Regions from separate parts of the Arthrobacter sp. UCD-GKA genome, predicted to be linked through region 1. Evidence: predicted binding sites of a transcription regulator. Region 1 holds the regulator's gene; the other holds the start of a gene.
What was found. Region 1 encodes HrcA, which represses chaperone genes, less so after heat shock. Its sites were predicted from a motif close to TTNGCACTCGNNNNNNNCGAGTGCNAA; they were not measured.
Positions count from the first base shown of each region.

Region 2: a site for HrcA is predicted at 2,781-2,807, ahead of groL (chaperonin GroEL). Genes of this name have one in related genera too.

Region 1 is NZ_MOLR01000006.1:174,725-180,514, reverse strand. It holds gene hemW (radical SAM family heme chaperone HemW) at 1-261, shown strand, start outside; gene BLJ79_RS12445 (DUF4870 domain-containing protein) at 365-778, opposite strand; gene BLJ79_RS12440 (DUF3097 family protein) at 998-1,852, opposite strand; gene hrcA (heat-inducible transcriptional repressor HrcA) at 2,133-3,146, shown strand; gene dnaJ (molecular chaperone DnaJ) at 3,196-4,329, shown strand; gene BLJ79_RS12425 (16S rRNA (uracil(1498)-N(3))-methyltransferase) at 4,326-5,129, shown strand; gene BLJ79_RS12420 (GerMN domain-containing protein) at 5,238-5,790, opposite strand, start outside.
Region 2 is NZ_MOLR01000013.1:112,618-118,407, forward strand. It holds gene BLJ79_RS19115 (DUF4031 domain-containing protein) at 1-563, shown strand, start outside; gene groL (chaperonin GroEL) at 966-2,603, opposite strand; gene BLJ79_RS19125 (LytR C-terminal domain-containing protein) at 2,884-3,552, opposite strand; gene BLJ79_RS19130 (DUF3263 domain-containing protein) at 3,647-3,943, opposite strand; gene BLJ79_RS19135 (uracil-DNA glycosylase) at 4,079-4,852, shown strand; gene BLJ79_RS19140 (threonine/serine exporter family protein) at 4,849-5,790, opposite strand, start outside.

The DNA.
Region 1 (5,790 bases):
ATCGACGCCGGGACCTCGCCGGCGGCCGGGCGGGAAACCCCTGACGCCGAGGCGCGCTACCTGGAAAAGGCCATGTTGCTGACCCGCATCGTGGATGGCATGGACACCGCCGAGCTGCTGCCCGAGGGCCGCAAGGCCATCGCCGGGCTGATCGCCGACGGGCTGGTCGTTCCCGAGGAAGCGTTTGCGAAGAAGGTCGTGCTGACCCTGCAGGGCCGGTTGCTGGCCGATGCGGTGCTGCGGCGGTTGCTGGACTTCTAGCTCCTGCCCGGCCCGGGAAACAGAAAAGACGGTGCGTGTACCGGACCCATGGGGGCCGGTACACACACCGTCTTTTGCATTTGCTGGTTGGTGGTGGTCCGGTCTAGCGGAAGAGGCGCAGGTTCAGCCCGTAGCGGTAGGGGCGCGACTTGTTCGCGTTGATGCCGGCGCGCACGCCGCTGATGGTCAGGAAGAGCCAGATGGCCACGACGAGGATCGCAAAGACCCAGCCGATGCCGGGGAGCAGCGAGAACAGGTGCAGCACGATCGCCAGGACGGTCAGCGGGAAGGTGAAGTTCAGCGCTTCCTTGGATTCCTGGGCGGTGAACGGGCCGCGGGCGCGGAAGACCGCGTAGATGATCAACGAGGGGATGCATCCCAGGATCGCGCCAAAGTGGGCGATCATGGCCCACTGCCGGTCCTCGGAAGGCGTCAGGGGCAGGGGTGCGGCCGAGGAACCTTCGAATCGATCCGGCTGGCTGTCGCCACCGGGAGCATTTCGTGCCTCGTTTGCCACTGCTGATGTCCTCTTCGTTGCGTTGGGTGAACCGTTGGCCAGTTTATCCTCAAACGGGGATCGCCGATGAACGCGAAATGCCGTTTGGCCCGCATTCGGGGCAACGGGACGCCTTTGTTGTTGATTCGTAACCATCCCCGCATCTCCACGTGCCCGTTCACCGATCCCCGGGTGAGCAACCTCACCCGCGGGACCTGGCCGGTGACCTGCGCGATCCGGTCAGTGGTCCCCGGCGGTGAGGAAGTCGATGACTTCCTCGACCCGGCCCAGCAGTGAGGGCTCCAGGTCCGCATAGGAGCGAACCTGCCCCAGGATGCGTTCCCAGCCCTGGGCCACATCGACCTGCTCGGCGTGCGGCCAGCCCAGTCCCTTGAGGATGCCGGTCTTCCAGTCGGTTCCGCGCGGGACCACCGGCCAGGCGCGGATCTTCAGCACGGAGGGCCGGATGGCCTGCCACACATCGACGTACGGGTGACCGACGATCAGCACGTTGCCCGCGGCCCCCGGAACCCGCATGGCCTCGGCGGCGATCTTTGCCTCCTTGGTTCCCGGAAGCAGGTGGTCGACCAGGACGCCGAGCTTGCGCTGCGGGGAAGGGGCGAAGGCGCGGATGGCGCCGGCCAGATCGTCGACGCCGTGCAGCGGCTCGACCACAATGCCCTCGACGCGCAGGTCGTGGCCCCAGACCTTCTCGACCAGCTGGGCATCGTGCTTGCCTTCGACCCAGATGCGGCTGGCCCGGGCGGTGCGGGCCTTCAGGTCGGTGACCATGCGCGAGCCCGAGGCGCTGCGGGCCGTGCCCAGGGGAACGGCGGGAGCCGCGGCCGGCTCGATGATCTCCACCGGTTCGCCCTCGAGCAGGAAGCCAAAGCCGGCGCGGAACGACTTGGTGCGGCCATGCCGGTCCTCCAGGACCAGCACGCGCATGCCGCCGGACTTCTCGCTTCGTACGACCTCGCCGACCCAGCCGCTCTCGACGTCCTCGAGCAACAGGCCTAGGGCGAGCGGGACCTTGCGCAATACGCGTTTCTTGGGGGCGCTGATGTCCTGGGCGCCCCAGCCGTGGTAGCTCATCGTGTCACTTTCACCTATGGGTTCACAGGTCCTTGGTCCGCTGCGCGCACGGGCCCCGGCCTCGGGACCGGAGCCACGGGCCTGGTGCAATCGGCAGGTGTGTCGAACGCGGCATCGCGGCCAGGGACCAAACCATGCTAACAAGAGGTTCGGAACGTATTAGACTTAGCAGTTGAACGTGTCGAGTGCCAATGCGCGCCCCCGAACCCCGGAACCCGGCCGGGGCGTGTGCAATGCCATCCCTTGACCATGGTGAACCGGCTTGTCAGGAGAGGTGAGAATGACCGAACCGCGTCGGCTCGAGGTCCTTCGAGCCATCGTTGAAGATTATGTGCAGTCGCGCGAACCTGTCGGTTCGCGTGCCCTGCTCGATCGCCACAACCTGGGCGTGTCGGCGGCCACCATCCGCAACGACATGGCTTCCCTGGAGGAAGAGGGGCTGATCGTTGCCCCGCACACCTCCTCCGGGCGGATCCCCACGGAAAAGGGCTACCGGCACTTCGTCGACCAGATCGGCGACATCAAGCCGCTCTCTGCCGCCGAACGCCGCGCCATTGCCGCGCTGCTCGAGGGTTCCCACGACGTCAACGACGTGCTGGAGAACACCGTGCGGCTGCTGGCGAGCATCACCCGGCAGGTAGCCCTGATCCAGGTCCCGCACTTCTCCAACGCCACCGTGCGCCACATCGAGTTGGTCGGGCTCGGTGCCGGGCAGACCCTGGTGGTGCTCATCGCCTCCAGCGGCAAGGTCGAGCAGCGCGTGGTCCTGTTGCCCGGCGCCCTGGGCGATGAAGACCTGGGCCGGTTGCGCCAGGTGCTGCTCTTGGCGCTTGACGCCAAGCCGATTGCCGAGGTTGCCCGGCTTGCCCAGGGCATTCCGGATCTCGTGGAGCCGCGCCTGGCACCGGCGGTGCGCACGGTCAGCGAGGCCCTGGGCGCGCTGGCACGCAATTCCGCGGTGGACAGGATCCTCACTGCGGGCACCGCGAACCTGGCACGCGCCAACATTGATTTCCCGCTGAGCATCACCCCGGTGCTCGAGGCCCTGGAGGAGCAGGTGGTGCTCTTGCGCCTCTTCTCCGAGCTGGAGCAGGACGCCCATGGCATCGCTGTGGGCATCGGGGCCGAGAACCAGTACGGTGCGCTGACCGAGGCCTCGGTCGTCGCCACCGGCTACGGCCCCGGCGAGCAGGCCATGATCGGCGTGCTGGGCCCCACCCGGATGAACTACCCCACCTCGATGGCCGCCGTGCGTGCCGTCGCCCGATACCTGTCACGAATCCTGGCCGGCTGATGCGGGTCGCCAGCAATTTTTTGAAGTACGAAAGGACACAGCGAGCACTGTGAGCACCCATTACGAAGTCCTGGGCGTCAGCAAGGACGCCACCGGCGAGGAAATCAAGAAGGCCTACCGCAAGTTGGCCCGCAAGCTGCACCCGGATGTGAACCCCGGCGAGGATGCCAGCGAGAAATTCAAGCTGGTCACCCGCGCCTACGAGGTGCTCTCGGATGCGGACAAGCGCGCCAACTACGACGCCACCGGCAACGAGAACGGCAACGGCCAGACCGGTTTCGGCGGCGGCGGCGGTTTCGGCGGGGGGTTCGGGGACATCTTCGAGCAGTTCTTCGGCGGCGGCGGCGGGGCGCAGGGCCCGGCCTCGCGCACCCAGCGCGGCCGCGACGCGCTGATCACCGCCACCATCGACCTGGGCGACGCCGTCGCCGGAACGGTCTACCCGCTGGAGATGGAAACGGCCGTGACCTGCTCCACCTGCCAGGGCAGCTGCTGCCGCCCGGGCACCTCCCCGGTCACCTGCACCATCTGCCACGGCGCCGGCCAGATCCAGCGCCCGGTGCGCTCCTTCCTGGGCCAGATGATGACGGTGGAGACCTGTGCCGCCTGCCGCGGCTTCGGCACCACCATCGAAGACCCCTGCATCGACTGCAGCGGCCAGGGCCGGGTCCGCGAGCGCATCTCCAAGCAGCTGAAGATTCCCGCCGGCGTGGCCAGCGGCACCCGCATCCATCTGGCCAACCAGGGCGAGGCGGGTCCCGGCGGCGGCCCCAACGGGGACCTGTACGTCGAGATCGAGGTGCGGCGCCACAAGATCTTCGAACGCGACGGCGTCGACCTGCACGCCCGGATGAACGTCCCGATGACCGCCGCGGCCCTCGGCGCCGACCTGGACCTGGAGACCTTCGACGGTTCCCAGGTCATCGAGGTCGAATCCGGCGCCCAGTCGGGCGACACCGTGCGCCTGCCCGGGCTCGGGGTCCCGCGGCTGCGCGGCGGCAAGCGCGGGGACATCATCGTGCACCTGCACGTCGAGACCCCCACCAAGGTCGACGCGGCGCAGCGCGAGCTGCTCGAACAGCTGGCCAAGCTCCGCGGCGAGGAATTCGCCGAGGGCCGCATGGAAAACAGCGGCGGCATGTTCTCCCGCCTGCGCGGGAAGCTGGGCAACCTGGGCGCATGAGCAACCAGTGCTTCTTCCTTCCCGCCGGTGAGCTTGCCGGTGCGCGCACGGGCACCGAACTGCACCTGGACGGGCCCGAGGGCCACCATGCGGTGACGGTCAAGCGCGTTCGGGCCGGGGAACTGATCGATTTGGTCGACGGGTCCGGGGTGCGCGCCATCGCCGAGGTCACCGACACGCAGAAGTCCGCGCTCGAGGCGATCGTGCGCGCCCTGGAGGTCGAGGCCGCCGCACCGGTGGGCATCACCTTGGTCCAGGCCCTGGCCAAGGGCGACCGCGACCTGCAGGCCGTGGAATCCGCGGTCGAGCTGGGCATCGATGCGGTGCGGCCCTGGCAGTCGGACCGCGCGATCGTGCGCTGGAACGAGGCCAAGGCGGCCAAGGCGCTGGGCAAGTGGGAATCCACGGTGCTGGCGGCGCTGAAGCAATCCCGCCGCACCTTCCTGCCCGAGGTCCGCCCGATGCTCACCAGCTCCGGGCTGGCCCGGGACATCGCCGCGCGCGCCTCCTCCGGGGTGCCGACCCTGGTGGTGATCCTGCACGAAGCCGGAACCGACTCGTTGGCAGCGGTGGTGGCCCAATGGCTTGAAGTCAACCCGCCGGCACCGTCTGCCGGGGCCGGCGCGCGACCGGAAGTCACGCTGGTGGTGGGCCCGGAGGGCGGGATCTCCGATGCCGAGCTTGAGAAGTTCATCGCGGCCGGGGCCAAGGTCGCGCTGCTGGGCAGCCACGTGCTGCGGGCCTCCACCGCCGGCCCTGCCGCGCTGGTGCTGGTGCGCCACCTGCTCGGCCAGCTCTAGGGAGCCGGCTGCCGGCCCGCTCCGACGAAGAAGCAACATGCACAGAGGGATCCCCCTTTTCGGGGGATCCCTTCCGTGCATGTGGTGGGTATCGTTGCCGCGGTCCGGCTACTTGGTGACGGCGAAGTCCTTGGATTCGGTGCCGGCGTGGCGACCGGTGGCGGCGTCGATTCCCCAGGCGGAGAAGGTGTAGTTGCCCGGCGCCAGCACATAGGTGAAGGAGAACTCGTTGTGGCCCAGCGAATCCCCGCCCGTGTGCAGGTCGCCGGAGGCCACGACCTGGTTGTCCTCGGGGGATTCCCCGCGGCGGGTGATCTCCCAGGACTCCCCGCCGGAGAACGATGCGCTGACCCCGTGGAAGGTGACCTGGCCGGCCTTCTCGGTGCCGCCGAACTGCGGGTCGATGATCCACAGCGGGGCGGCCAGGTGGACGTCACGCACGAAGTTGTGGTCGAGCGGGATCTGGCCGAAGGCCTCGTAGCCCGATTCCCCGTCGACCAGGATCCGCACGCTTGGCTCCAGGCCCTCGGCGAGGATTCCGGCATTCGCGGCGGCGGCGGTGGCGGTGTAGACCAGCTGGGCAATGGAACGCTCGGCCAGGCCCGCATCGACTTCCGAGCCGAAGGCCTTGGCCGAAAGGTCCACGGTGATCACGTTGTCG
Region 2 (5,790 bases), on a different contig from region 1:
AACTGCTGGCTCGCTGGTCCGAGCAACAGCGGGTCTACCACGACCGTGCGCACCTGGTGGCGGTGCTCGTATCCCTGGACACCCTGGCCGGTCCGCACCGGCAGGAGGCCGCTCACCTGCCCGTATACCTGGCCGCCTGGTTCCACGACGCCGTGTACCGGGGCGCCGCAACCGACGAGCAGGATTCCGCCGCGCTGGCCGCGGAACTGCTGCCGGGCGTTGGCGTTGCCGCAGAGGTGGTGGACGAGGTGGTTCGACTCGTCCTGCTGACCACGACCCACAAGCCCGCGCCCGGGGACCATGCCGGGGCGCTGCTCTGCGACGCGGACCTGGAGGTGCTGGCACGCAGTGATTCGGCCTACCGCCGGTACACCGCGGCGGTGCGCCGCGAATACGCCCACGTCCCGGATGCCGACTTTGCCCGCGGACGTGCCTCGATCCTGCGTGGGTTGTTGGAGGGTGGGTCGTTGTACTCCAGTAACCGGGGCCGGGAATTGTGGGAGGAACAGGCCCGGGCCAACCTGGAATCCGAGCTTGCGGAGCTGGAGCCCCTGGCTCGATAGGCTCGGGCCGAAATACCGGAAGCGGGCTACGCACGCAGGGCTTGGGCCCAAAGGGTTTCATGTTCCTTCACGAACCCCGTGGCCCGCGCCCGGTGTTCCCCGTGCCCGTCCACGAACATCCGCACCCGGGGCGAGGCCATTGTGGCAGACCAGCTCCGGGCCGACGGCCGAGTTCCGGGTGCTCCAGGCATCGTCCGGGGACACCTGGAACGTTTCGGCCGCATCGTGGAGCCGTCGTATCCGGCGCCATCGAACATCCCCTGCGGTCAACGCGTTAACGCCGCGGGCCGCCCTCCCGTGCGGCGAACCTCCTCCGCAAGGGATGAGGTCCACCGCCGGGAAAGCGGCCCGTAGTTTTGGCTGGTGAAGCCTACGCGCTAGGCGCGGTGTGTGCCAGGGGGATTAGAATCCGCCCATGCCGCCCATGCCACCCATGTCGTCGCCACCCGGTGCTGCTGCGCCGGCCGGAACCGGCTTGTCAGCGACAACGGCTTCGGTGGTGAGGAACAGGCCGGCGATCGAGGCGGCATTCTGCAGTGCAGAACGGGTCACCTTGACCGGGTCGTTCACGCCGGCTGCCAGCAGGTCGACGTATTCGCCGGTTGCTGCATTCAGGCCGTGGCCTGCGGGCAGTCCCTTGACCTTGTCGGCAACGACGCCCGGCTCAAGGCCGGCGTTGAAGGCGATCTGCTTCAGCGGGGCTTCGATGGCAACGCGCACGATGTTTGCACCGGTTGCCTCGTCGCCTTCGAGCTTCAGCTTGGCGAATGCGATGGCACCGGCCTGGATGAGGGCCACGCCGCCACCGGCGACGATGCCTTCCTCGACTGCTGCCTTGGCGTTGCGCACAGCGTCTTCGATGCGGTGCTTGCGCTCCTTGAGCTCAACCTCGGTTGCGGCACCGGCCTTGATGACTGCAACGCCGCCGGCCAGCTTGGCCAGGCGCTCCTGCAGCTTCTCGCGGTCGTAGTCCGAATCGGAGTTCTCGATCTCGGCGCGAATCTGGTTCACGCGACCGGCGATCTCCTCGGCGTCGCCCGCACCCTCGACGATGGTGGTCTCGTCCTTGGTGACAACAACCTTGCGGGCGGAGCCCAGCAGGTCGATGGTGGCGTTTTCGAGCTTCAGGCCGATTTCCTCGGAGATGACCTGGCCACCGGTGAGGATGGCAATGTCGGCCAGCATGGCCTTGCGGCGGTCGCCGAAGCCCGGTGCCTTGACGGCGACGGACTTGAACAGGCCGCGGATCTTGTTCACGATCAGGGTTGCAAGGGCTTCGCCCTCGATGTCCTCGGCGATGATCAGCAGCGGCTTGTTCGACTGCATGACCTTCTCAAGGATCGAAACCATGTCCTTGACATTGGTGATCTTCGAGTTGGCAATCAGGATGTACGGATCTTCAAGGACCGTTTCCTGGCGCTCGTTGTCGGTGACGAAGTAGGCCGAGATGTAGCCCTTGTCGAAGCGCATGCCCTCGGTGAGCTCAAGCTCGAGGCCGAAGGTGTTCGACTCCTCGACGGTGATGACACCTTCCTTGCCGACCTTGTCCAGTGCCTCGGCGATCAGGGCGCCGATTTCGTTGTCGCCGGCGGAGATCGATGCGGTGGCAGCGATCTGCTCCTTGGTCTCGATTTCCTTGGCGGAGGCCAGCAGCTCGGCGGTGACCGCGTCGACTGCCTTCTCGATGCCGCGCTTCAGGGACAGCGGGTCGGCGCCGGCAGCAACGTTGCGCAGGCCTTCCTTGACCAGGGCCTGGGCCAGGACGGTTGCGGTGGTGGTGCCGTCGCCTGCGACGTCATCGGTCTTCTTGGCAACTTCCTTGACGAGCTCGGCACCGATCTTCTCGTACGGGTCTTCGAGCTCGATCTCCTTGGCAATGGAGACACCGTCGTTGGTGATCGTGGGGGCGCCCCACTTCTTTTCCAGAACGACGTTGCGACCACGCGGGCCAAGGGTGACCTTGACGGCGTCGGCCAGGATGTTCAGGCCGCGCTCAAGGCCTCGGCGTGCTTCCTCGTCAAATGCAATGATTTTGGCCATAGCGGCTTATGTCCTTTCGGGACGTTCATGCGTATCTACGACCTGAGGCAACGCCCGCGACGGACGAAGAATCCACGATGTCATGGGACGATCGCAAAAGCTTCTCGCTGCCTTGGTCAAGGACTCACTCAAACAACATCCCGAAACCGCACGGATCCGGTCGAAACTTCGATCGAATTAGCAGTCGGGACGTGTGAGTGCTAATACAAATCTTGGCACTCAACCACCCGGAGTGCAAGCTGTGGGTCTTTGCCGACAGCGTAGTTCGCCACGCTTCGGCCTAGCGGTAGTTGCTTCCCAGCACGATGGCGATATTGCCCGGGATGTTTGCGCTCTGCATGATCGAGGTGATGCCCAGTTCCCCGGCCGCCGCTTCAGCCGTGGCCCGCTGGGTCTCGGAGCGGTAGTAGACCGTGGAGTAGGTGACCTTCTTGGTCCAGTTCGATGCCGAGACATTGCTGAACCCGGCGTTCAAGAGCTCGGTGCGGGCCTGGCCGGCAAGGCCGCCGACCTTTGCCCCGTTGTAGACACCCATGACCATGGTCGTGTCGACATCCTCCGGCAACCCGCTTGCGCTGGCATCGGTGGATTCGGAGGCCGCGGTCGACTCGCCGGGGTCCGTGGAGCCGCTTTCGGAGGGCGTTTCGCTGGGATCCTCGGTGGCGGACGGCGATTCGGAGGCGTCGGAGGAAGCCGGGGCCGAAGTCGAGTCCGAGGAGCTCGCGGCCACCGGTGCGGGGTCGTTCGAGGTGCCCATGAGCTTGGGCAGGACCATGAAGGAGAAGAGTCCCACCACCAGGGCAAGCGCCCCGAAGACCATCAGCCAGCGCAGCCCGGATCGGGCTCCGCCCACGGATGCGGCGGCAGCCCAGCCGTTTTCGCGGTGCGAGCCGCTACGGTTGCTGAACTCAGGGACGCGATCAAATTCATCGCGCGGATAGTTGGTCATGCCCGTCCTCGGTGATGTGTCGTGCAATGTGGGCATGCGCGGGTGCAGGAACACAAGCGCCTCCGGGCCCCGAAACGCCCGACGTGCGTTGCATTCATGCCTCGGATTCGAGCCGTTTCGCCGACCGAGCGCGATGCCTCGTCGTTCGTAGTCTACGCAATCGCTTGACCAGCATGGGGTCATGGGCCAGCGCCGCGTCCGTGTCGATCAGCGTATTCAACAACTGGTAGTAGTTGGTTGGCGAGATGGAAAACATCTCTGCGATGGCTTGTTCCTTGGCTCCGGCATACTTCCACCACTGGCGTTCCAGCGCGAGAATCCGCTGGGAACGCTCATCCAGCTCGCTGGATTCATCAAGCTCAAACTCGAGCCCAAGTGCCTCGGATGACATTGCACTTCCCTCAACAATCCAGTTCCCGGTACACGGCGAACGACCGGGCAATCTGCCTCAACTGTAATTATTCTAACGCGTCTGCCCGACACTTCGGCTGTCCAACCGGGCCGCCATCTGCCCACAATGGATCCCATGGACACGCACGAAACACCCCTGTTCGAGCTCCCCGCCCCGGCCGTCGACACCGCCCCCTTCCCCTTTGCCAACGGGCTTGCACCCGCCGTGGCCGGAGGATTCGTGGCCGAGGACTGGGCGCAGGCGCTGGCCCCGGTGGAGGGCACGCTGGTTGGAATCGCCCGGGTGCTGGAGGCCAGGCGAGCCTCCGGCGAGCGCATCCTGCCGGCTCCGGGGAACATCCTGCGGGCCTTCAAGCGACCGCTGGCCGAAGCCCGGGTGCTGGTCATGGGACAGGACCCCTATCCCACGCCGGGGCATTCCATGGGCCTGAGCTTTGCCGCGCTGCCTCAGGTGCACCCGTTGCCGCGCAGCCTGAAGAACATCTACATCGAGCTGCACGAGGACACCGGCGTGCCGATCCCGTCGCACGGGGATCTTTCCGCATGGGCAGACCAGGGCGTGGTGCTGCTGAACAGGGTGCTAACCGTGGGTGCCTCCGCGGCCGGGTCGCACCGGAAGCTGGGTTGGGAGGCGGTGACCGATGCGGCGATGGCGGCGCTGGCCGCGCGCGGCGGTCCGTTGGTGGCGGTCCTGTGGGGCAAGGATGCCCAGGCCCTGGCCCCGGCGCTGGCCCCGATCCCGATCATCGCCTCGGCACATCCCTCGCCGTTGTCGGCGCGGCGCGGGTTCTTCGGGTCCAAGCCCTTCACCCGGGCCAACGCGCTGCTGGTGGAAGCCGGAGGGGCGCCCATCGACTGGGCCCTGCCGATGGCGGCGCCCCGATCCTAGCGGCGGCGGATGTTGCGGCGCTCGGCGAGCGCCTCGGCGCCGATCAGCGGGCGGGCGAGCGTGTCGCCGAACACCACCCCGCCGGCAATCGCCATCATGATGGTGAAGGCGGAAAACATCTCCACCATGGCCGAGGACATATCCGCGACGTCAAAGACGATCCCGTACATGGAGCGGAAGATCATCAGGCCGGGCAGCAGGAACACGATCGCGGGGGCCGCGAGCACCAGCTGCGGGGCGCGCATCTTGTAGGCCACCCAGCGCCCGGCCATGCCGACAAAGGTCGCCGCGACGGCCGGTGACGCCCGCTCCCCCACGCCCAGGGCCTGGATGCCCAACAGGATCAGGTAGCCCAGCAGGGCAATGGCCCCGGTGGGCAGCAGGAGCTTGGGCTCGGACTGCTCGGTGATCGCGCCGGCGATGACGGCCACCACCACCAGGACGGCCAGCAGCCATCCGGGGTAGGCGATCGGGTCGATGGCGCTGACATCCAGCATCGGGGCGCCCAACAGCTGCCCGGAGACCAGTGCGGCCATGATCCCGGTCAGGATCGCGGCATAGGTCAGCCCCGCGGAGAAGAAGCGCCCGGCGGCGGTGACGGGGAACCCGTTGATCGCATCCTGCAGGGCCGAGACGAACCGGGAGGAAGGCAACAGCAGCAGGATGCCGCCGGCGACCACCAGCGCCGCGTCGATGGGTGCATGCAGCGCATGGAAAAGCACGGCGATGGCCGTGATCACGAACGTGGCAGTGGCGACCGAGAAGAACTCGGGGACCCGCCAGCGCGCGGCATACTTGAGGAGCTGCCCGACGGCCACCGAGGAGACGAAGGCCAGGGCTGCACCCATCAGCGAGCCGCCGATGAAGACCACGAAGAAAGCGGCAAAGGCTCCGGCCGCCGAGGCGATCATCCAGCGCGGGAACGGCTTGGGCTTGCG